DNA from 4 places in the Halomonas sp. CnH100-B genome. Region 1 is predicted to be linked to each of the others. Evidence: predicted binding sites of a transcription regulator. Region 1 holds the regulator's gene; each other region holds the start of a gene.
The links. Region 1 encodes PhoB, which activates phosphate uptake and scavenging genes when phosphate is short. Its sites were predicted from a motif close to TGTCATANNNNTGTCANA; they were not measured.
Positions count from the first base shown of each region.

Region 2: a site for PhoB is predicted at 3,454-3,471, ahead of NH398_RS03955 (CYTH domain-containing protein). Genes of this name have one in related genera too.
Region 3: a site for PhoB is predicted at 3,306-3,323, ahead of phnD (phosphate/phosphite/phosphonate ABC transporter substrate-binding protein). Genes of this name have one in related genera too.
Region 4: a site for PhoB is predicted at 2,312-2,329, ahead of phnD (phosphate/phosphite/phosphonate ABC transporter substrate-binding protein). Genes of this name have one in related genera too.

Region 1 covers NZ_JAMXRX010000004.1:408,997-414,912, forward strand. Annotated here, with positions in the region: gene cysZ (sulfate transporter CysZ) at 1-254, shown strand, start outside; gene NH398_RS11525 (hypothetical protein) at 328-648, opposite strand; gene NH398_RS11530 (hypothetical protein) at 1,215-1,511, opposite strand; gene phoR (phosphate regulon sensor histidine kinase PhoR) at 1,865-3,157, opposite strand; gene phoB (phosphate regulon transcriptional regulator PhoB) at 3,160-3,849, opposite strand; gene ubiA (4-hydroxybenzoate octaprenyltransferase) at 3,961-4,851, opposite strand; gene NH398_RS11550 (chorismate lyase) at 4,890-5,462, opposite strand; gene NH398_RS11555 (FAD-dependent oxidoreductase) at 5,550-5,916, shown strand, end outside.
Region 2 covers NZ_JAMXRX010000002.1:83,690-89,605, reverse strand. Annotated here, with positions in the region: gene argA (amino-acid N-acetyltransferase) at 1-1,238, opposite strand, end outside; gene NH398_RS03965 (inorganic phosphate transporter) at 1,411-2,676, opposite strand; gene NH398_RS03960 (TIGR00153 family protein) at 2,686-3,366, opposite strand; gene NH398_RS03955 (CYTH domain-containing protein) at 3,503-4,402, shown strand; gene NH398_RS03950 (ion transporter) at 4,444-5,349, shown strand; gene NH398_RS03945 (L-threonylcarbamoyladenylate synthase) at 5,408-5,916, opposite strand, start outside.
Region 3 covers NZ_JAMXRX010000007.1:113,369-119,284, reverse strand. Annotated here, with positions in the region: gene NH398_RS15555 (SDR family oxidoreductase) at 1-579, shown strand, start outside; gene phnE (phosphonate ABC transporter, permease protein PhnE) at 607-1,407, opposite strand; gene phnC (phosphonate ABC transporter ATP-binding protein) at 1,409-2,212, opposite strand; gene phnD (phosphate/phosphite/phosphonate ABC transporter substrate-binding protein) at 2,356-3,231, opposite strand; gene NH398_RS15535 (sn-glycerol-3-phosphate import ATP-binding protein UgpC) at 3,424-4,479, opposite strand; gene ugpE (sn-glycerol-3-phosphate ABC transporter permease UgpE) at 4,482-5,324, opposite strand; gene ugpA (sn-glycerol-3-phosphate ABC transporter permease UgpA) at 5,352-5,916, opposite strand, start outside.
Region 4 covers NZ_JAMXRX010000007.1:82,264-88,179, forward strand. Annotated here, with positions in the region: gene phnE (phosphonate ABC transporter, permease protein PhnE) at 1-301, opposite strand, end outside; gene phnC (phosphonate ABC transporter ATP-binding protein) at 298-1,173, opposite strand; gene phnD (phosphate/phosphite/phosphonate ABC transporter substrate-binding protein) at 1,297-2,262, opposite strand; gene NH398_RS15400 (bifunctional diguanylate cyclase/phosphodiesterase) at 2,364-4,118, opposite strand; gene NH398_RS15405 (alkaline phosphatase D family protein) at 4,238-5,916, opposite strand, start outside.

The DNA.
Region 1 (5,916 bases):
GGGCCCTGTTTTCTGCCTGGGTGATGGCCATCACTTACCTTGATTATCCGATGGATAACAACAAGGTCACGTTTCGCGATATGCGCAACCGTCTCTCACGACGCTGGTGGCCCAGCCTCACCTACGGTGGGCTGATCATGCTGGTCACCTGGATTCCCCTGGCCAATCTGTTCTTGATTCCCGGCGCCGTCGCAGGGGCGGTGCTCATGTGGGATGGTCATTACCGCGGCACGCACGATGTGGCTACCCCTTAACGACGCGACAGGCAGAGGCATCGCCACAAAAAACCCCGCCTAGGCGGGGTTTTTTAGGGATATAGCGCTGAGCTTACCAACGGATACCGTCACCTTCGTCGCGGTTCAGCTCATTGGCGTCATAGCCCGTTTTGCTGGTCGCTGTGTCGGTTGAATCGTTGGCGCTGCTAGACGTGGAGTAATCCAGCGTGTCGCCTTCGTCATGGGTCAGGTCGCTAGTGGAGTACTGGGCAGGGCCTGACGTATTGTGCGAGCTTGGCTCGATGATGTCGTGACCTGCAGAGCGGTCTTTATTCAATTCAATGGACGTGTGGGCAAAGGCCATTGGGCTTGCAACCAAACCGAACGCAACGCCTAGAACAGCCGTCTTTTTCGCTAACTCGTTGAATAACATTGATACGTACTCCTTTAACATGGAGCCAATCGGCGTAGGCGAGAACCAATGAGCGTCTACGACTAATGGCTAACTTTACACCTAGCTTTTGCATGCAGGATGCCATTTTTCCAAAAAAAAAATAAAAAACCAATAAAAACAAATATTTATTAAATTTAAATAGTGCACAATATAATGTTGCAGCGTCAAAAATACCTCAAAAATATTGTGCAACAATGACACATGCGCCTTCTAAGTGACGCAAAATGACTCACTTTCCCAGAACGCCTCCACAGTCCTTTCATGCTGACGTGCCTCGTAGAGCACTTCGCGTATGTCGTAGGCACAAAAAATTAGACCCCGCAGGGCGGGGTCTTGATCACTCTTACTTGTGAACGATACCGACGTCTGGCTTCCTGTCCTTTTGCGGGATTCCAACCTTGGAGTTCACCCTAACCGGCGTATTGATCGTTGTATGATTCATTCCTTGAATCTTCGAGCATCCTTGCTGTGAGACATCCTTGCCTCTTAAATGCTCAACCTTAAGCGTAAGAGTTTTTTACAGCTTTGCAAATAAATGTTAAGAGTTACATGCCGCTATTTTCTTCCGGCAGCTCCTCGGTGCTGTCATACGTCGCATCCGAGTCGTCGCTCATGGAATTCGGCTCCATGTCGCTGGCATGATCGCCCTCGTCATGGGTTAAATCCTGGTTGTCATGATCAGATGACATGGCCGAGCCGCTGGATTGAGATTCAACCGGTTGCTCATCTGGAGAGATGTTATCGGCCGGGTCGGCAGGCTCTTGGGCAAAAGCCAGTGGGCTCGCTACCAAACCAAACGTTACACCTAAAATACCAGCTTTCTTGAGTAGTTCCTTGGACATCATATTCCGCCTCCTCGATCGCTGTGAAATACCGCTTTAAAAGGAAGAGTGACTTCGTGTCTTACCAGTTCCTGCGGTAATCTTCCTTACTCATAACGTTGCAGCCGATATGCCAACAATCCGCGCATCAAAAAAAAGACATTAAAATACAAATACTTATGAAAAATATCACCGTGCCAAAAGTAGGCTTAGCATGGAATCGAAAGCGAATACGGTGGCTACATATGGCACATGCGCGTTGTTTGACCATGCTTACATGCCAATATGGCACACTTATACATAGATTATGCAAACCAGAGAGAGGGCAGTAACGCGTAGGTGAGGAGAGAGGCGCAGGTGGCCCGATCGACGCGTTAGTCGTGGACTACCCGCGTAGCCGGGAACACGCAGCGGAACAGCGCTCCCTCACCGGGCAATGACTCCACTTGGAGCTGCGCGTCGTGGCGTAGTAGAACGTGTTTCACAATGGCAAGGCCCAGCCCAGTGCCGCCGGTGGCCGTACTGCGCCCCTTATCGACACGGTAGAAGCGCTCGGTGAGGCGCGGAATATGGACAGGATCGATCCCTTCACCGTCGTCGTCCACTTCGATGCAGGCACTGCCATTGGGCAGCGCCGCCCAGCGGAGGGTGATCTGGCTTCCCGCTGGCGTGTAGCGCACCGCGTTGAACGCCAAGTTGGAGATCGCACTGCGCAGCTCCTGCTCGCTGCCGACTAGGCGCGCTTCGCAATCGAGCACGACCTGCACGCTGTGTTGCTGGTGAGACAGCGCCAGCGCATCGCGGCGAATACTCTCTAGCATCGGCCCTACGGCAAGCGGCTGGTGATCTTCTCCCCCTCGGTCGATTTCGAGCCGAGAGAGTAGTAGCAGGTCGTTGACCAAGTTCTGCATGCGCTTGGTCTGCTCTTCCATCTGACCGATACCTTTGCCCAATCGAGGCGGCAATAGCTCTTTCAAATCGCCGTACGTTTCCAGGTAGCCCGAAAGGACGGTCAGTGGTGTGCGCAGCTCGTGAGACACGTTGGCCACGAAGTCGCGACGCATCTGTTCCAGGCGATGCAGGCGCGTAATGTCCCGGGCCATGACCAAGCGCTCGTCATCACCATAGAGCGTGATTTGATACTGTAAAATGCGTCGCTCGTCGATGGGCGAGGTGAGGGTCAGCGGCTCGCTGTATTCACGGGCATTAAAGTAGCTGATAAAACGCGGGTCGCGCAGCAAGTTGGTAATGTGCTGACCGCGGTCATGGGCCGTTTGCAGGCCGAGCATGTCGGTGGCGGCACTGTTCCACCACTCTAAATCTCCGTGGCGATCCAGCATCACGACGCTATCACGCATCGCCTCAGAGGACTCTTGAATACGCGCGAGGGTGGCTCGCAGGCGGCTTTGCGTTATGCGCTGGCTTTTTTGGTAACGATAAAGGCGGTCGAAGAGTTCGCCCCACATGCCAGTGGCCGCAGGTGGCTCATCGTGGGGGTTCAGCGTAAGCCATTTGAACAGGGCTCTAAGCTGACGAAGTTGATAGACTAAACAGAGCGTCAGACCTGCCGCCAAGCCGAAACCGGGGTAGCCCAGCAACCATCCCAGGCACATCCCTAGGAAAGCCAGCCAGATGATTCGCCACAGTTCACGGCTCCACAGGCGCACGATTACACCCGAGCAGAGAAACGATACCCAGTGCCCCGCACTGTTTGAATCAGATTCTGGTGCGCTTCACCCAGCGCTTTGCGCAACCGGCGAATATGCACGTCCACCGTGCGCTCTTCGACGTATACGTTGCCGCCCCACACCTGATCGAGTAACTGGCTACGGGTATAAGCACGCTCTTGGTGGGTCATGAAAAACTGCAGTAAGCGGTACTCGGTAGGGCCCATCTCCAGGGCCTTGCCGTACGCGCTCACACGATGGCTCACCGGATCTAACAGCAGGCCATTGATTTCGATGGGGTCTTCCACACCACGCGGGGTCGCTCGGCGCAGCACGGCTTTCAGGCGCGCCACCAATTCACGGGGCGAAAACGGCTTGGTGATGTAGTCATCCGCGCCCGCTTCCAGACCCTGAATCTTATTGTCCTCTTCGCCCTTGGCGGTCAGCATGATGATCGGCAGCTCGGCCGTGGCCTCTTCACGCTTGAGACGACGGGCCAACTCGATGCCGCTGGTGCCCGGCATCATCCAGTCCAGCAGCAGCAGGTCGGGCTGGTGATCGACCACCATCGCGTGAGCATCCTGGACGTTGTCCGCTTCAAGCACGCGATAGTCAGCCATTTCCAGCGCCACAGCGATCATCTCGCGAATGGGCGCCTCATCATCGACGATCAGTACGGTCTTGGCGGTCATTCCAGGGCCTCACGGTGTTCTAAGAAAGCTCATCTATGCGAAAACAGTTCAATGACATGTCTGTGACGATAACACCATGACTTAATGACAATTCTATGACACCCAGCATAATTAGCCAGTCACCGGCCACCCGCTAAGCGCGATGCCAGCAAAAACCAAAAGCCCGGACCAGTGATTGTTCAGAAACGCCTGGAAGCAGCGGTCACGTTCCCGATGAGCGATCAACCGCTGCTGGTGGGCAAAGGTAGCCGCCATGCCGATCAGGCCTAGCCAGAAGAAACCGCCTAGCCCAAGCCGTAGCCCCACCCAGGCCAGCAGCGCCAGGGTGGCCAGCTGCAGAAGACCGATGATGGCGCGATCGGCACGACCAAACAGCACCGCCGTGGATTTAATTCCGATCTGTAAGTCATCGTCGCGATCCACCATGGCGTACTGGGTGTCATACGCGACCGTCCAGAGCACGTTGGCACTGAACAGTATCCACGCGTCTAACGGCACCTCACCAAGTACGGCACCAAACGCCATCGGGATCGCCCAGGAGAACGCCGCCCCGAGCACCACCTGGGGAAAATGGGTGTAACGCTTCATGAACGGATAAATGGAGGCCAGCAGCACACCCCCAAGCGAAAGCAGCACGGTAAACCAGTTGGTCAGCAGTACTAAAATAAAGGCGGCGGCCACCAACGCCACAAACAGCAGTTGCGCTTCGGTTTCGCTAATCCGCCCCGTTGCTAAAGGCCTCTGCTTGGTGCGCTTAACATGACCATCAAAGTGGCGGTCGGCGTAGTCGTTCACCACGCAGCCTGCGGCGCGCATCACATATACCCCAGCGATAAAAATCAGCAGCACATCGCGGCCCGGCACGCCCTCGGAGGCGACCCACAGCGCCCATAGCGTTGGCCACATCAACAGCCAGGTGCCGATGGGTCGGTCCAAACGCATTAGCTGTAAGAAATCGGTCAAGCGGGCCCACCCGGTCGGGCGCAACAGAGAACGGTCCATGCTCATGCTTACCTCGTCGAAAAAGTCGCTGCGTTAGCCTAGCGCGACGGCAGGCCCAGTGCATCTGCCATGGTGGATAAAAAATACTCTTGCACGAGTAGCGATAGCCCACCGTGCTCAAAGACCGAGCGCCGCCCCCATAAACTCTGGGCCGCCAGCCCCGGCTGCGAGCGGATAAAGCGCGGCCGCGTCGCCGTCGCTTCTAGCGGGCCGCGCACCAAGTCGGGCTGCTGAAACAACCAGCTGCCTAGCGAGCGCTCACCCAACTTGCCCAGCCCTTTGCCCTGTAGCTGGTGAAGCGGGGCCACCGAACGCGCCACGACCCACGGCGTTTCATCGATACACAGCGCCACCTCGCGCAGCCACGCGTAACGGCGAGGCGCGATGCCAAGCGCCAGGGCTTCATCGCGCTGGGGCAAGCCGATGGTTTGGCGCAGCAAGCGCACCCGAAAAGCGCCCGGCTCACCGGCAGCCATCAGGCGAGCGGTCAATGAATCGGTGGAGGCGACCCACTGCCACCAAACCGTGCTCATGGCTGGCTGAGCGGCGGCTACCGGCAACCACTGAGGAAAGAGCGAAAAAGCAGAAGCGGATAACTCGGGGGCGGTCACCAAAGCCTCCAGGGCAGTCAATTCAGAGCGGGCTAGTGTAACATGGTGCCTTGACTGGCTTTTGTTCCACCGACGTTTGGGGACGGTATGCCCAACTCACACACGACCTATTCCACGCCATCTCACCACTCAGCTGCGCTGGTGATCGTGGGAACCGGTATGGCTGGCGTGGGGCTAGCGCGCGCCCTACGACGCCAGGGAGATACACGTACCATCACCCTGGTCAGCGCTGACAGCGGTGATGACTACAGCAAGCCGCTGCTCTCCACCGGCTTTGCCAAACGCTTGAGCCCCGACAAGCTCGCCCAGCGTGACGCGACGGCGCTGGCCGACGAGCTCGATGCCCAGGTCATTACCCACACCCAAGTCACGCATCTGGATGTGGATAACCAAACGCTGCAGCTGAGCAGCGGCGACACGCTGCGTTACGATAACGTGGTGCTCGCGACCGGCG
Region 2 (5,916 bases), on a different contig from region 1:
TCTAGGCTTGCCGGGCGGAAGCCGCGCTCGACGAACCAGTGGGCCGTGTGGGTGGTGAGCACGAACATGTCGGACAGCCCACGCTGGCGTGCCCGGCGCTCCTGGGCCTCCACCAGCCGTTCGCCACGTTCGCCGCCCCGGTAGTTGCCATGAACGGCGACACAGGCCAGCTCGCCCACGGTGGTGTCGGGGAAGACGTGGAGCGCCGCGCAGCCGATCACCATGCCGTCCCGTTCGATCACCATGTAATCGTCGATCTCGTGTTCGAGTCGTTCGCGGGAGCGCGCCACCAGCATGCCGCGCCGCTCTAACGGCTCCAGCAGCTCCAGCAGGCCCGCTACGTCGTTCAGAGTGGCGGGGCGCAGCTGCTCGTAGCGGTGCTGGGTAATCATGGTGCCCACGCCGTCACGGGTGAACAGCTCGCCCAGCAGCGCGTCGTGATTACGCCACGAGAGCAAGTGAGTACGTGCGACGCCTTCGCGGGCGGCGGTGCAGGCAGCACTTAAATGCCGCGCCAATTCGCTGCCCGGCACGGCATGCTGCAGGCGTGGCTCGGCTTCAAAGGGAGACAGCTGGCGCAGTAGCGCACCCTGCTCGTCCTCCAGCCCTTCTGATTCGCCCAGCAAAATCAGCTTATCGGCCTTTAGAGCCACGGCGGCGTGTTGGGCGACCTCCGAGGCATCTAAATCGAACACTTCACCCGTGCTGGAAAACCCCAGCGGCGGTAGCAGCACGAGCGAGCCTTTTTCCAGCAGCCCCTCGATGGCGCTGGCGCGCACCCGGCGCACTTCGCCGCTGTGGTCAAAATCCACCCCTTCGCGCACGCCCAGCGGCTTGGCGGTGACCAGGTTGCCGGAAATCACGCTGAGCTCAACGCCGTGCAGCGGCGTGCTGGGCAAGCCAAGAGAAAGCCGCGCTTCCAGCCATAGCCGCTGGTGCGCCGCGACCTGCTCGACGTGGGCCATCACGGCGCGATCCGCGACCCAGCGGCCATCCACTCGGGTGGGTTCGACACCGGCGGCCGTCAGCGCTTCATGCACCTGTGGGCGAATGCCGAACACCACGACCAAGCGGACCCCCAAGGTGTGTAGCAGCGCCAAGTCCTGAATGAGCTGCTCCCCTCGGCCAGAGGCCATGGCTTCGCCTTCGATCAGGATGACAAAGGTTCGTCCCCGGTGGGCATTGATGTACGGGGAAGCGTTACGAAACCAATCTACAAAGGGGAAACGAGTGTCCAAGGGCCGCTCTCCGGCAGCAGGTGAATGAAGATGTCGCTATTTACTTTAACAGAGCACCAAAAACAGCGGCACCTTCCGTTGCAAAGATCTTATGCAAAGACCGTTTGCGAGAAGGTGCCGCTGGGGAGGTGCCCGTTAGCCTTGGCCAACCGGGCACGATGACATCCGGTGATTAACCAAACATGCCTTTGAACATGAAGAAGAACAGAATGGCCAAGCCAGCCCCGGCGGGCAGCGTGATGAGCCAGGACATGGCGATGGTGCCAATCACGCGCAGGTTCAGCGCCGCCATCCCCCGCGCCAGCCCTACGCCCAGCACCGCGCCTACTAGGGTGTGCGTGGTCGAGATCGGCAGGCCGGTGCCCGAGGCCAGCACCACCGTGGTTGCCGCCGCCAGCGTGGCCGCGAAACCACGGCTCGGCGTGAGTTCGGTGATGCCGGTGCCAACCGTCGCGATGACTTTATGACCGTAAGTCACCAAGCCCACGACGATACCGCCGCCGCCCAGTACCAGGACCCACCAGGGCACCAGCGCCGACGCTTCGATTTCGCCGCCGGTTTGCACCACGCTGATCACTGCCGCCAGCGGGCCCACCGCGTTGGCCACGTCGTTAGACCCGTGCGCAAACGCCATGGCGCAGGCGGTGAAGATCATCAGCACGCCGAACACGCGCTCTACGTTGGCGTAACCAAAATGGTCGTTGGCGCTCTTTTCGAACTTGATGCGGCGCTGCATCAGCATGCCGATGCCCATGATCACCAGACCCAGCAGGATCGAGAGCAACAGGCTCTGGTTGAAGGTGAGGTCGAGCCCCACGTGGGAGAGGCCCTTGGTCAACGTCACCATGGCGACGATGAAACCGACCAGGAACACATAGCCCGGCACATAGCGTTTGGCGGCGGTGAACGGGTTGTCGTTCTCGAAAATCAGGTGGTGGACCGATTTGAACAGCACGAAACCGATGGTACCGGCGAGCAGCGGGGACACGACCCAGCTTGCGGCAATCTTGGTCACCGCGCTCCAATCCACGGTAGACGCGCCCAAGCCTGCCACCGCGAAGCCCACGATCGCCCCGACGATGGAGTGCGTGGTGGATACGGGCCAGCCTTTCATGGAAGCGACCAGCAGCCAGGTACCGGCGGCCAGCAGCGCAGCCAACATACCGTATACCAGTAGCTGCGGGTCTTCTTGAAGCAGTTCGGGGTCGATGATGCCTTTACGGATGGTGTTGGTGACTTCGCCACCCGCCAGCCAGGCACCCAAGAATTCAAAAATGACGGCAATCAGGATCGCCTGTTTGATGGTGATCGCTTTCGACCCCACCGAGGTTCCCATGGCGTTAGCGACATCGTTGGCACCTACGCCCCACGCCATGAAGAAGCCGAACAAACAGGCCAGAATGATAAAAATGTCACCGTGCTGGGCAATAATCTGCATGAGGTTCCCTTAGCGTGCGGTCAAAATCTGCAGGCGGCTGCCCACGCGTTCTGCGCGGTCAGAAACTTCACCGACCCACTCGATGATCTTGTAAAGGAAGATCACATCCACCGGCGGTAGCTGGCTCTCCAGCTCGAAAAGTTGACGACGAATCGCCACCTGCTGGCTGTCGGCCTGGTGTTCGAGGGTGTGCAGTTCGCGGATCATGTTCTGCATGACATCGGAAACGTTGCGACCAAAACCGGATTCCAGCAGGTCTTTCAACTCTTCCAGCGCTTGGCGCGCTTGGGCCACGCAGGCCACACTGGTGCGCATGTAGTCGCGCATCGGCTCGGCCAGTTCGTTGGGCACGCGCATTTTACGGCCCAGCATGATGCCGGTAATGTCGCGCACTTTGTTGGCAATTTTGTCCTGCACGCTGATCAAATCGAGCAGGTCGGAGCGCGAGACGGGTAGGAACATGGTGTTCGGCAGGTTCAGCCGCAGCTCTGTCTTCAGGGTGTCGGCATCATGCTCTAAGCGCGTGACGTTCTCGCGCAGTTCCGCTGCCGTGTCCCAATCACCGGCCAGCGTTGCCTCGAAGAACGGCAGCAGTTGGTCGGCACATTCATTGGCCTTGACGATGTGGGCCAGCAACGGCTGGAATGGCGAGCGGCCAAACATCGCGGAAAAAGGGTTGGAGGTTACCATATAGCCTTTAGCCTGTTTTCGGGGAGCCTGGAAATGGCGGGCGCCAGTATAAAGAGTGCGTCCGCCGCCGTCATGAAAAGTTCACAATGTCATCAAAAATTAACCAAAATGTCACAATAATGAGGTGGCGATTGTCATGAAAGAGTCAACCAACGCACCAGCGCCCACCGAGGTGGAACTCAAGCTGGCACTGCCGCCCAGCCAGCTGTCAGCGCTGTTACACCACTCCGTCCTTGCGGGCACGCAGCCGGTTCAGCAGCGGCTTGCCAACACCTACTTTGACACCCCGGCGGGCGATCTTGCCGCCGCGCAGGTGGCCGTACGCCTGCGCAACATCGACCAGCAGGTGCTGCAAACCGTCAAAACGGCGGGCCAGGGCGGCGGCGGGCTCTCTAGCCGCGAGGAGTGGGAGTGGCCTGTACCGACCGCCGACCTAGACCAAGCGGCACTGGCCAAGCTGCCGCCGTTTCAAGGCGCGCTGGGCGAGTGCATTGCGGCGCTGCGCCCCACATTGAGCACCGATTTCACACGCCGTAGCTGGCCATTGGTATGGCAAGGCAGCCATATCGAGCTGGTGCTGGATGAAGGGGAGATCGTCTGCGGTCGCGCGCGTGCGCCCATTTGCGAGGTGGAGCTGGAGCTGAAAGCGGGCGACCCTGCGGCGCTATGGACGCTCGCCGTCGAGCTGGCCAGCGACGTACCGCTGCGCCCTTCCGATACCAGCAAGGCGGCGCGTGGCAACGCCCTTGGGCGCCAGCAGTGGCCACTACCCGCCGCAACGCGCCCTGCCGAATGGCTACACCGCGCCACTGTCGCGCTGGATGCCTACCACGACAGCCAAGACGCGGCGCACCTCAGCGCCGCACAGCAGGCCTTGGATGCGCTGGCCCAGCATCCGCAGCTCGATGGCGCAGCACGAAGCGAGGCCGCCACGCTGCCTAGCGCGCTGGATAGCCAAGGCATGCCATCCACCGCGTATGGCGTGGCTGCGTTAAATCTGGCCCGTCGCTTGGCTCACGAAACCGCGCTACGCTAACGACACTGCACGATTGATTAAGCCTACTTCAGGATGACGCGATGAGCTTTCCTCTCACTCCCGGTGCCGACGGACTTCGCACCCGGCTGTTCCACCTTATCTTCGAATCCGATACGCCGGGGGCAAAGGCGTTCGACATTGCGCTGATCGTCGCTATTCTGCTGAGCGTGACGGTGATTTTGCTGGGCAGCATCGAGATCTATGCCGAGCGTTACGGGCATATCTTCTTCTACATCGAGTGGGCATTCACGCTGCTGTTTAGCCTGGAGCTGCTGGTGCGCCTCTACTGCCTGGAGCGCCCCACGGTCTACCTCAAGAGCTTTTACGGTATCGTCGATGTCGTGGCGATCATCCCTACCTGGCTGGTGCTACTGGTGCCGGGGGCGCATGGGCTGGTGATCGTGCGAATTCTGCGCGTGCTGCGCATCTTCCGCATTTTGCGGCTGATGGAGTTCGTGGGGGAAGGCAGGCTACTGCTGGATGCACTCAAGCGCAGCCTGCGCCAAATTCTGCTCTTTTTCAGCAGCATTCTCATGGTCGTCACGCTGTTTGCCGCGTTGATGTACACCATCGAATCGCCGGAAGCGGGCTTTACCAGCATTCCCATGTCGATGTACTGGGCCATCGTGAGCATGACCACCGTGGGCTATGGCGATATCGTGCCGGCCACGTCGCTGGGCAAGGCGATTACCGTCATTCTGATGCTGATTGGTTACTCGATCATCGCCGTGCCCACCGGGGTGTTTTCTGCCCAGGTGATTCGCTCGATTCGTGAAGACCGGTATTCGGAAGAGGCCTGCCCCGGGTGTGGCCATGACCGCCATGAAAAGCGCGCCCGCTACTGTCTGCGCTGCGGCACCTGGCTGGATGAAAATAGCGAAGACCCGCGCAAGAAAGCGCAGAAAAAGGATGACGATCCCGACGACGAAGCCCCGAGCGATTCGTAGCGCTCTGGCAAGACGACGGGGGCGCTAAGCGCCCCCGTCGTGTAGACGCGTTTGCGTGTCAATCTTGAAACGGCGTAATGTCGCCACGCCCTTCCCGCACGATTTTCGGCGGCAGTTCACGCAGGTCGATCACGCTGGTGGGATCGAGGTGGCAAGCGCCGCCGTCGATGATCAGGTCGAGGTGAGCGCCAAAGCGGTCGCGAATCTCCTCGGGGTCGCTCATCGGCAGCGCTTCACCCACGGGAATGAGCGTCACGCTCATCAGCGGTTCACCCAGCGCTTCGAGCAGCGCATGGGTAATCCGGTGGTCGGGCACCCGCACGCCGATGGAGCGACGTTTGGGGTGCAGCAGCAGGCGCGGCACCTCGGTGGTGGCATCCAGAATGTAGGTGTAGGGGCCGGGCGTATGGGCCTTCAGCAGCCGGAACACGGCGTTATCCACTTTGGCGTAAGTGCCAATTTCCGAGAGATCCGAACACACCAGGGTGAAGTTATGCTTGTCATCCAGCGAGCGCAGCCATTTGATCTTTTCGATGGCCTTTTTCTCGCCTAGATGGCAGCCCAGCG
Region 3 (5,916 bases), on a different contig from region 1:
ATCGGCGTGTGTCGTCAAACGTCTGATGAGCTAGAGCGTGTCGCCGACGAAGTGATAGAAGGCATCGATGTGACCCAGGACGACGATATCGCGCGCCTTTCTGCGGCGTTAGCCGGGAACACTATCGATCTGTTGATCAACAATGCGGGCCTGCTGCGCGATGATGTGTTGGGAGATATCGAGATCGACAGCCTACGCCAGCAGATGGAAATCAATGCCTATGCGCCGCTGCGAGTCTCTGAAGCGCTGCTGCCGCTGATGAAAAAGGGCAGTAAAATCGCCAATATTACTAGCCGGATGGGCTCTTTGGCCGATAACGACTCAGGTGGCCGCTACGGCTATCGTGCGTCAAAAGCGGCGCTTAACGCCTTTGGTAAATCGTTAGCCATCGACCTCAAGCCTCGCGGCATCGCCGTGGCGCAGCTGCATCCGGGCTATGTGAAAACCCGCATGGTTAACTTTGGTGGCCACATCAGCCCGCAGGAGTCAGCGACGGGCATTGCCGCCTGTATCAAAGCGCTCAACTTAGAGAATAGCGGCGGCTTCTGGCACTCCAATGGCGAGCAGTTGCCTTGGTAACGCACCAGATAACCGCCTATCGGTAGCTTAGATCACACGCTTGCGGATTTGCGACGAGAGCTGTTCAAAACCAATGACCACGACCAGAATCACTAAAATAATGGTGAGGGCGCGGTCATAGTTAAATAGCCGCATGGCGGCGGCGAGTTCGACGCCAATGCCGCCTGCGCCCACCAGCCCTAGCGTAACCGCTGAACGCAGCGCTTTTTCGACGCTGTATAAGCTGGTGGCCGTCATCGATGCGAGGGTTTCTGGCAAAACCGCACCGCCAATGACGGATAGCCTCCCCGCGCCGGTAGCGGCTAGCGCATCGGAAGGACCAGGGTGGACTTCCTCGATCCGCTCTGAGAAAAATCGGGCGGCAAAACCAATCGTATCCATCACGATGGCTAGCACGCCCGCCATCGGGCCTAACCCGACCGCCACGACAAAAATCAGCGCCCAGATAAGGTCTGGAATAGTGCGCATGGTGGCAATCATCAGCCGTGTCATGGAGCGCACCCACGGCGCGGGGGAGGTATTGCGTGCCGCCAGTAGTGCAAACGGCACGCTGAGAATAACGCCCAGCGTCACACCGACAATGGCAATGTTGAGGGTTTCATACATCGACCATGCCAGTACGTCTAAATTGCTGAGATCCGGTGGGAAAGCCCGTCCTATAAAGTGACCTAGGTTCGTCGCCCCGCGTATCAAACGCTCGAGTGTGACATTGGTGGCCATGACGCCCTGAATAAACAGCGCTAAAAAGCCAAGGCTGATGCCCCAAACAAACAGGGAAGGGCGGCGAAACCGGGGAGGTAGACCGGTGGTGGGAAGTTTCGACGGCATATTAGATCGCCCTAAGCGGTTGGCTGGTTGTGGGAGAAGAGGGCGTTTGTTCGACGCGGGTGTCACCTTGATAGAGCGCCTGCATATCGCTCAGCGTGGCCGTCTCACGAGGCGTATCGAGCACTACGGTACCCGCTTTCATGCCCACAATGCGGTCGCCGTACTGTTGCGCTAGCTCTAGCTGGTGCAGCGTACACAGCACGGTGAGTCCACGTTCGCTCACTACCTCTAGCAGCAGGTCCATAATCTCGCGTCCCGCTTTTGGGTCCAGGCTGGCGATGGGTTCATCCGCAATGATGATTTGAGCGTCCTGCATTAGCGTTCTGGCAATTGCGACGCGCTGCTGCTGACCGCCAGACAGTTCACGACAGCTGGCCTGGGCCTTATGGGCCAACCCCACTCGGTCGAGTGACTGCATGGCGCGCTCGCGAAGCTCGTGACTTGCGGTGCAAGAGAGTGTGGACAGTAAGCCAAGACGCTGCTGGCCCAGTGCGCCATACAGCACGTTTTGAAACACGCTGACGTTCTGGACTAAGTTGAACTGCTGAAACACCACACCGATTTTTTGGCGTAGCGTGCGCAAACGCGGTTTGGAAAGCTGCGAAAGCGATTCGTTGAAAATGCGAATATCGCCCTGATCGTGAGGGGCTAAGCCGTTGATACAGCGCATCAGCGTGGATTTACCACAGCCGTTAGCCCCCAGCAAAATGACACACTCCCCTTTGGGGATGCTGAGCGTTAGCCCACGCAGGACATGTAAGCTGCCGTAATGTTTGTGAACATTAGCAATATCGATGGCATTCATACAAAAACCTCCTGCGCGGATGCCAGGAGGGAGAGTGAAACAACAGACATGAGAGACCTACCGTGTCTTGGTACTAACAGAGCCTTCGCTCGTTCAACGCACGTCCCTGTGCGATCACGATAAAGGGAACGGTGGAAAACGAATTAAAGGGCTATGCCCGCCGCTTCGTAGGCCTGACGCACGACATCGTAATCTTCATTGGTGCGGTCAAAGCCCAGCGAGGAGTCGCGGTTCAAAAACTTATCTTCGTTGCGGTCGGTGGCAATCAGCGCGTTCCACAGGGTGTCGCGGTTCTCTTCCAGGGTGCTGCGTAGCGCTGTTTTACAAGCGTCGTCTAGCGAGCCGCGCATCACCACCGGGTCACCGGGTAAAACATCGCTGGTGGCAATCACACGGTATTCGCCGTCCGGGTCCATCGCCTGGATCTCTTCGATATCGCGGTTACCGCCACCCATGGCATCCACATCGCCGTTAACCAGCGCGGCGATACGGGCATCGCCCGCCATAATGATCTCAAGGTCGCGATCAATATCCAGGCCCGCATCAACCAGCATTTGGCTTGGGAAAATATGGCCGCTGGTGGAGCCCACATCTTTCAAAGCAACGCGATGGCCTGCCAGGTCTTCCAGCGACTGAATATCGCTATCGGCGGGAACATAAAAGCTGCTGCCGTAGTGGGGGCGCTCAATCGCAAACAGAATTTCAATATCGCTTTCGCGGTCGAACAGGACGAACTCAGACGGCCCCGCAAACACAAGGTCCACGTCATCATACTGCAGCGCGGTACCTGCCGCCGTGCGGTTGCTCAGGCTAAACATCTCAAGCGTGAGGCCGGTGGTCTCTTCAAACGCTTCAGCAAAGGGGCCAAACGCCTCTTCGAGTGGGCCCATGCCCTCGATACCCGTATCGGCCATGCGGATAGGGTTAGGGCAAACGTTGCTGAGATCGCTATTGGCTTGGGCTGTGGAGACCGTGAAAGTGGTGGCCGCTACCGCCAGTGCTATTAGAGTTTTCATCATGGAGCGTTTCCTGAAACGTTGAAGGTGCTGCCTGGCGAATGGAAACAAGCAGCAGGTTAAAGTGTGTTTCAGGTTGTCAGCCCTCTGTGACATTCGAGTGTCGTCCATATGACGTTATGATCACGTGACGATGACAGGCTGCTGGTAAGGAAGCCGCTACGCCTCAGGCGAGTCTCTCCCAAGGCGTAGAGGTTAGTGCGAGGTACGTTTACCAGTGGTGCTGTTGAACGGGTGAAGTGCATCGCTGGTGACGTACACCTGCAGCGTTTCACCTTCGCTGACCGGCGGCTGGCCTGTGGTACGCACCACCGTGGGTTGGTCGCTGCCTGCCAAGTTCAGGTAAAGATGGCTCTCTGCCCCGGCGGCTTCAAACAGCATCAAGGTAGCGTTCAGCGTTATATAGGGCGCGGCTGGCGGGGCGAGCAGCATATCGTCCGGGCGGATGCCGACGGTATCAGTCTCTTTCGGCAACTGACTCAGCACGCCCTGGGTATCCTGCTGAGCAAGGTAATCCAGCGGCAGCATGTTCATGGCCGGGGAGCCAATAAACTCCGCTACAAACATGGTAGCTGGGCGGGCGTAGATCTCCATCGGGGTGCCCACCTGCTCGATTTGCCCGGCATTCAGCACCACGAGCCGGTCGCCCAGCGTCATCGCTTCGAGCTGGTCATGGGTCACGTAGAGGCTGGTGGTTTTTAACCGCCGCTGAAGCTGCTTGATCTCGACGCGCATCTGCACGCGCAGCTTGGCATCAAGGTTAGAGAGCGGCTCGTCAAACAGAAACGCAGCGGGCTCGCGCACTAACGCACGGCCCATCGCCACCCGCTGGCGCTGGCCGCCGGAGAGCTTGCGCGGTTTGCGCTCCAAAAAGTCCTCAATCTCCAGCATCTTAGCCGCCGTGCGCACCCGCTGGTCGATGTCGTCTTTCTTGAAGCCGCGATTCTTCAGGCCATATGCCAAGTTGTTGTACACCGTCATATGCGGGTAGAGGGCGTAGTTTTGGAACACCATGGCGATATCCCGCTCGGCGGGCTCTAGCTGGTTCACTACACGCTCGCCGATTTTCAGGGTGCCCTCGGTGATGGTCTCCAGACCTGCCACCATGCGCAGCAAGGTGGATTTACCGCAGCCGGAAGGCCCGACCAGCACCACAAACTCGCCGTCCTGAATGTGTAAATCGACCCCTTTGACCGCTGTTACGTTGCCCGCGTAGGTTTTTTTTAGCCCTTCCAAGGTAATGCTGGCCATGGTTATTTCTCCGTCTCGGTCAGGCCTTTCACAAACAGGCGTTGCATAAACAGAATCACTAATACCGGTGGCAGAGCCGCCATCACCACGGCGGCCATAATGAGGTGCCACTGGGGGTTCTCTTCAGAGGTCATGCGCTGAATGCCCATCACAATGGTGTAGTAGTCCGGGTCGGTGGTGATCAACAGCGGCCACAGATACTGGTTCCAGCCGTAAATAAACATGATCACGAACAGCGCGGCGATATTGGTGATTGAGAGCGGCATCAAAATGTCTTTGAAGAATTTCAGCGGGCCTGCGCCATCCACCCGGGCCGCTTCCAGCATCTCTTCGGGGATGGTCATAAAAAACTGCCGAAACAGAAACGTCGCGGTGGCGGAGGCAATGAGCGGTATCGACAGCCCGGCAAAGCTATTGAGCATGTTGAGGTCCGCGACCACCTGGAAGGTAGGAATAATGCGTACCTCCACCGGCAGCATCAGGGTAAGAAAGATGAGCCAGAAGAAGAACATCCGAAAGCGGAAGCGGAAGTACACAATCGCAAACGCGGAGAGCAGCGAGATCGACAGCTTACCCACGGTAATCGCCATGGCCATGATAAAGCTGTTCCATAGCATGGTGCCGGCAGGCGGTGCGCCCGCGTTAGACACGCCGGATTGCCACATGCGGGTAAAGTTTTCGATGCCGTGGGCACCGGGCAGCATCGGCAGCGTGCCGCGCAGCAGGTCGCCCGGCGCTTGGGTCGAGGCCACCAGCGCCACGTAGACGGGAAATACCACCACCGCGACGCCGACCATCAGCGTTAAGTGGGCAAAAAAGTTCGCCCAGGGACGATTTTCAACCATGACAAGACTCCAGCAGTCAGCCTGCGACTAATAGTTCACCCGGCGCTCGATAAAGCGGAACTGCACCACCGTGAGTGCCACGACAATCACCATCAAAATCACCGACTGCGCGGCAGATGACCCCAGGTTCAGGCCGACAAAGCCATCGGCGTACACTTTGTACACCAGCGTGTTGGTGGCCTGAGCGGGGCCGCCTTGGGTAGTGGCGTGAATAATCCCGAAGGTATCGAACATCGCGTACACCACGTTCACCACCATCAGGAAGAACGTGGTCGGCGACAGTAGGGGGAACACAATGGTCCAGAAGCGCTTCATGGGGCTGGCACCATCAATGGCGGCGGCTTCGATAAGCGATTGGGGGATCGACTGCAGCCCGGCCAGGAAGAACAGAAAGTTATAGGAGATCTGTTTCCAGGCGGCGGCAAAAATCACCAGCAGCATGGCGTCCGCCCCCGAGGTGCGGTGGTTCCACTGATAGCCCACCATATCTAGCATGTAAGGCACGATGCCGATGGAGGGGTTGAAGATAAACCACCACAGCACCCCGGCGATGGCGGGGGCAATGGCATAGGGCCACACTAGCAACGTGGTG
Region 4 (5,916 bases), on a different contig from region 1:
GAACCCCAATCACCGTCGAGGTCAGCGTCATGGTCAGGCTTTCCATCAAGCCCGCCAGAATATCGCTTTGGCGGCTGACAAAATCCGGCTGCAAAAACGCGCCGAGAAAGTTCAGCGCACGCCCGGCACCTTCCGCCACCCGCGCCCAGTTCACTTCCACCGATGCCAGCGCCAGCATCAGGTACACCACGCCACCCAGCGCCAGCGCCCAACGCAGGCGGCGGCTCTCTATCAGCGGCAGCCGACGCCACTGGCCTTGGCGGGCGGCCTGCTGGCGGGCTTGAGCGTCCGTCGTGCTCATTGCGCGCCTCCACTCGCTAAGCGGTTCTGGCGCGGCGTGTGTGGTGCCGTGGCTGCCTGGGGCGGCGTGGCGTTAGACGTAGCGCCGCTGCCCTCCTCCTCGTCATCATCGGCAGGCTCAGGGGTGGTGTCCCAATCCTCTTCGCCGTAAATAGTGGTCAGCATCTCGCTGGTCAGATCGCTGGGCTTACCGTCGAAAACGATCTCCCCGGCGCGCAGCCCGACGATGCGATCGGCAAACTGCTGGGCCAACGCCACATCGTGAATGTTAATGATGGCGGCCAGCTCGCGCTCGGCGCACAGCTCGCGAATCAACCGCATGATTTGGCGAGAGGTTTTAGGGTCCAGGCTCGCGGTGGGTTCATCCACCAGCAGCAGTTTGGGGCTTTGCAGCAGCGCTCGGGCAATGCCCACCCGCTGACGCTGGCCACCGGAGAGCGCATCGGCGCGCTTATCGATCGCGTGGGGCAGGCCTACACGCTCAAGCAAGCGAAACGCTTCTGCCACGGCTTCCTGCGGGTAGCGGCGTAAAAAACTGCGCCAGAACCCTACATAGCCCAGCTGACCAGAGAGCACGTTCTCCATCACGCTCAGGCGGTCCACCAGGGCGTACTCTTGGAAAATCATCCCCATGGAGCGGCGGGCATGGCGCAGGCGGCTGCCTGAGAGTTTCGTCAGCTCCACGTCTTCCAGTCGAATGCTGCCTTGGGTGGGCTCTACCAGACGATTCACGCAGCGGATCAACGTGCTCTTTCCCGCGCCAGACGGGCCAATAAGTGCCATAACCTGCCCTTTCGGCAGCGAGAGCTGGATATCGGTCAGCGCGCGGTCGCCGGTCGGGTAACGCTTGCCAACGCCGGTGAGTGTCAACATGGGGGATGCCTCAATCTCTTATGCGTCCGTGCTTGCGTTCACAAGCACGTCTCTAATGGCTACATAGCGGCTCGGCCAGGAGGTCGCCCTCCTGGCCGAGAAAATCATGGAACGACCGATGGATTAGTCGCAGTCGTACGTCACACCGTTGGCATCGGCGATGGTACGAATCACTGACCAGTTCTCTTGGTAGGTGATCGGAATGAACTGAGCTTCACCGGAGTTGGCGAACTCGGCTTCCAGCGGTGTGCCTTCCCAGTCGTAGCTGAAGAACGCATCCTGAATCTGCTCGGCAAGCTCCGGGCTCAGGTTGTGCGCCAGACCATAGGCCGTGGTGGGGAAGGTTTCCGAGGTGTAGATGACGTTGTAATCGCCTTCGCTCACCACATCGCGTGACAGCATGCGCTTGGCCACAGAGTTGGCAATGGCAGCGGCGTCATAATCTTTGTTCACCACGCCCAGGATGGAGTTGTCGTGAGAGCCAGAGAAGGCGGTCTCGAAATCTTCGCCCGCTTCCAGGCCGTACTCGGAGCGCAGCAGCGCGGAAGGCGCGCGGAAACCGGAGTTGGACGTTTCGGAGGTAAACGCCAGCTGACGACCGGCTAAGTCTTCCACCGACTCGATACCGCTATCGGGGTAGGTGATGATTTCCATCTCGTAGCCGAAACTGCCGTCTTCCGCCGCCATCATGGCGAAGGGGCGGAAGCCACCGCAGTTGACTGCCACCGGCACACCGCCCGTGTTGAAGCCCGCCACGTGGAGGCGACCAGCGCGCAGCGCTTCCTGCTGGGCAGCGTTGGACTGCACCGGGAAGAACTGGACGTTTTTACCAGTGGCTTCGCTCAGGTGATCCAGGAAATCGGCCCAAACGTCGGCATACACGGCCGGATCTTCAACCGGCGTGTAAGCAAATACCAGCGTATCCGGATCGACCCACTGCGACTCATCGCTGGGCACGTCGGCGATCATGTCGCCGTCGTTGTCCATGTAGCGCGAAGAAAGATCAGCAGAGGCAGTGACCGCTGCCAGTGCAAACGCGCCCGCAACGGCGGCGCTCAACAGCGTACGAGAGAAAGAGAGAGTATGCATGCATCACCTAAGCGAGTTAAGAAGTGTTAACGCCATAGTGGCGAGCCGATGTGACAGCCTCGGGACACTCTCATGACGCCTAGGTGACGAATCCGTGACGACTAACAGTCGCCGCCCACGCAGCAGCCGCGCCGCTCCACGAACAGGCTGTTGCCGGCGATTTTCTTGGCCTGATGCTTCAGCTCCGAGAGCTGCGCAGCGATATCCAGCGCCTTGCAGGGAGCGGGGTCGGTAATCGGCTTGACGGCAATCGAGACGCTGACGAAGGGGAAGAATGTCACGCCGCCCTGGCGGCTTTCGATGGAGATCCCGCCCTGAAGACGGTCACTCTCCTCGTAAAAGCCAGGCGCCATCACTTCGAAAGAGTGGAGAATCTGCTGGCAGACGCTTTCCCAGTGTTCCAGCGGCAGCAACATCATGAAATCGTCGCCGCCGATATGGCCGATAAAGCCGCCGGCACTCTCCACCTGCGCCTGCAGCAATCGGGACAGTGAGATGATCACGTGGTCGCCGCGGGCATAGCCGTAGGCGTCGTTAAACGCCTTGAAGTTATCCAAATCCACGTAGGCCGCCGCGAAGCCGCTGCCTTGGGATAAATACGAAGCCAAGGTTTCGTTGATCAGAATATTGCCGGGTAGCCCGGTGAGTGGATTGGCGTGGCGCGCTTGGCGCACTTGAATCGCGGTAATCTCACGCAGCAGATCGACGATATTGCCCATCCCCAGGTACTGCCCATCGCCATCGACGATGACGAAATCCTCCTGTTCGATGTCGCGGCTGTCGGTGAGCTGCTGGCTCAGCGCCTCTAGGGAGAGCTCCGCATCCGCCACGATCATTTTAGGATCGGCGATCTCCAGCACGCAGCGCTTGGCATACAGCGCGTGGCTGTACTGGTTGGTGAACAGCGTGAGGAAGGCATTGCGGCGCACCACCGCCACGGGAACACCCGCTTCGATCACCGCCACGCAGCGCAGCCGCGGGTCCCCGCGAAAGCGCTCGGCCAGCGTGGGCACCGAACAGCTCGCTGAGACGCTCTTGATCGGGCGTAAAATGGAGTGCGCGGTGCGACCCGCCGGGCTTTTGAGCTGGGTCGTGGCAGGCAGGAGCGTATTGAGCTGCATGGGAGGCTGAAGGCTTGGCCGAGCGAAGTAGAAACCTTGCAGCAGCGCAAGGCCCCTGTCTAGCTCCCATAAACAGAGATGTTCAGCGGCCGTTTCAACGCCTTCGGCGATGAGCTGGCAGTCGAGACTGCGCGCCACGTCCAAAATGGAGCGTAAAAACTCCCGTTTGGCAGGCTCTTTGTCGATCCCTGAGATGAAGTGGCGGTCGAGCTTGACGAAGTCGGGCCGCAGCTCTGACCAGTGGCGCAGGCTGGAGTGCCCGGCCCCCAAATCATCCAACGCGACCTGAAAGCCCATATCGCGGTAGTGGTCCACCGCTTGACGCATCAGTTCGTAGTCATGAATCGGCACGTGTTCGGTCAACTCGATGACCACGCGCTCAGGGGGCAGGCCGCTCTCTTGGATGAAGCTCATCGTCAGCCCTTCGCGGAAATCACGCTCCACGATGGTCAACGGCATCACGTTGAGAAACAGCAGCCCCGGCAGTTCGAGCTCGGCAAACCGACGAATGGCGAGACGCCGACACAGAAGATCCAGCTCGACCAGCAGGCCCGCCTGGGTCGCCACATCGAATAACCGCAGGGGAGAGTGCAGCGGGGACGTTTTTGGCCCGCGAATCAGCGCTTCATAGCCGTAAATGGCCTGCTGATTGGCGTCCACGATGGGTTGGAACAGCACGTGCAGCTCTTCTGCCGCAATAATTTGATTTAGCCACTGCGCTTCTTGTGCGGTCATATGCCTGCTGCCCTATCAAACGTCTACTATCCCTATGATTTGTAACGCTCCATGAGGAAGGTTCTAGGGCAGCAAGCCTGCGTTATTGTGATGACAATTGTATGACAGCTAGCGGTTCTTTACGGGTCGATAGGCACCTTCGGCGGCGGAAAGACCACGTCGCCTCCACTGGCATCGAGCTGGCGAACATCCGTTGGTTTGCCCTGCTCGTCCAGGCTCACCAAACCGATGCCACTGGCGTTCCACAATCGCTCTCCGGCGCTGGCCTGGTCTGGATCGCGGGGGTAGATGCTGAGCTTGCGCCGCTTGGTGAACCAGTTAAGCGGCGACAGCGGCGCGTAGAGCCAGCGGTTCAGGCGGTCAAAGGTATTCAGCAGCTGTTTGGGGAAGGTGTTCTTCACCCCGCTCGACGTGATTTGCCAGAGCTGTGGCGCCCGCTTCTGGCGGCGCACGACGATGTCGTAGGCAAAGGAGTAGTGAACGTCCCCCGAGAGGATCACGTAGTTACCGGGGGTTTTGGAGTGCCGCCAGATATGCAGCAGCACGTTGGCCGCGCCCCGGTGCGCCATCCAGTTCTCGGCGTCGACCACCAGCGGCTTGCCCGCCAGGGTGAAAAGTTTTTGGATACTTTCGATCAGCTTGACGCCAAACATGGGCGCAGGCGAGACGATCACGGCGCTCTTTGTGCCCAGCAGCGCTTGCTGCATCTCCATCAGCGCTTCCCAATCCATCAAGCCCGATGGACGACTGGGGCTGCGCTCGCTGCGCCAGCGGCGCGTACGGGTGTCCAGCACGATGAGCGCGGGCGTGCCCGGCACTTGAAACTCCCAGCCCTGAAAGCGCAGCAGCCGCTCGATGAGGGCATCCTGGGCGCTAGGGTTCAGCGGGCCGATATCGTCAAACAGGGTGATCGCCTGGTGGAGCAACGGGTTAAGTTTATCGGGCGCATTGCCCCAGCCCTGGCAGAGCAGGTACGCCACCAGCGCGTTGCCGATGATGCGTTTGGAGAACGGGTGGCCGTAGGCGCAGCGCTCCCAGTCGGCGGTCAGGTTCCAGTCGTCGGTCACATCGTGGTCATCAAAAATCATCAGGCTGGGCACGTGGGCCATCAGCCGCGCGCACTGAGGCAGGCCCTCTACAAAGGCTTCAATGATCGCCTGCTCTTCTCGATAAGCCTCGGCCTCTTTGTCGCCTAACGCCGGGGCGTCATAGGCAATCACCTGCCACGGCGTGGGCGACCACACCAGGCAGTACATGGCGAGCATCTCGGCTAGCGTCATCAGGTGATTCTGGGCGTTCGCCGAGGTGAATACCGGCTTTTTGACGCCGCCAAAAAAGCGCTCACGCAGCGCCGCATTGCTGGTGACATCCGGCAGCAGCGCCTCTCGGTGATAGTAGCTTTCCGGGGCGTTATACAGCGCTTGGCTGTCTTCGACGGTAGCGCCCTCGAGCAGCTCATCCACCAGCCCCAGGCGGGCGATCAGCGCATGCACCGCCCGCAGCATGGGGCCTGCCACGTCATCCACGTACACTTGGTCGCCGGTCATCAGCAGCCATGCGGGCCACTCGGTAGGAGACTCCTGGCGCTCGGCTATCCAGTGATCGGCCCGCACTAGGCCATCGGCGCTGTCGTGATGGGGTTTACGGCAGGAGCCGTGCATCAAACGGTGGTGGCGAGAGGCCAACACAAAGCCTGGGTAGTCATAGCCATCGTGGCATAGCCACGGTGCCCACTCCGGCAGGGGTTGCCACGCGCCGTCAGTGCTTTGTACCTGCAGGTCGTAGGCAATACGGGTAT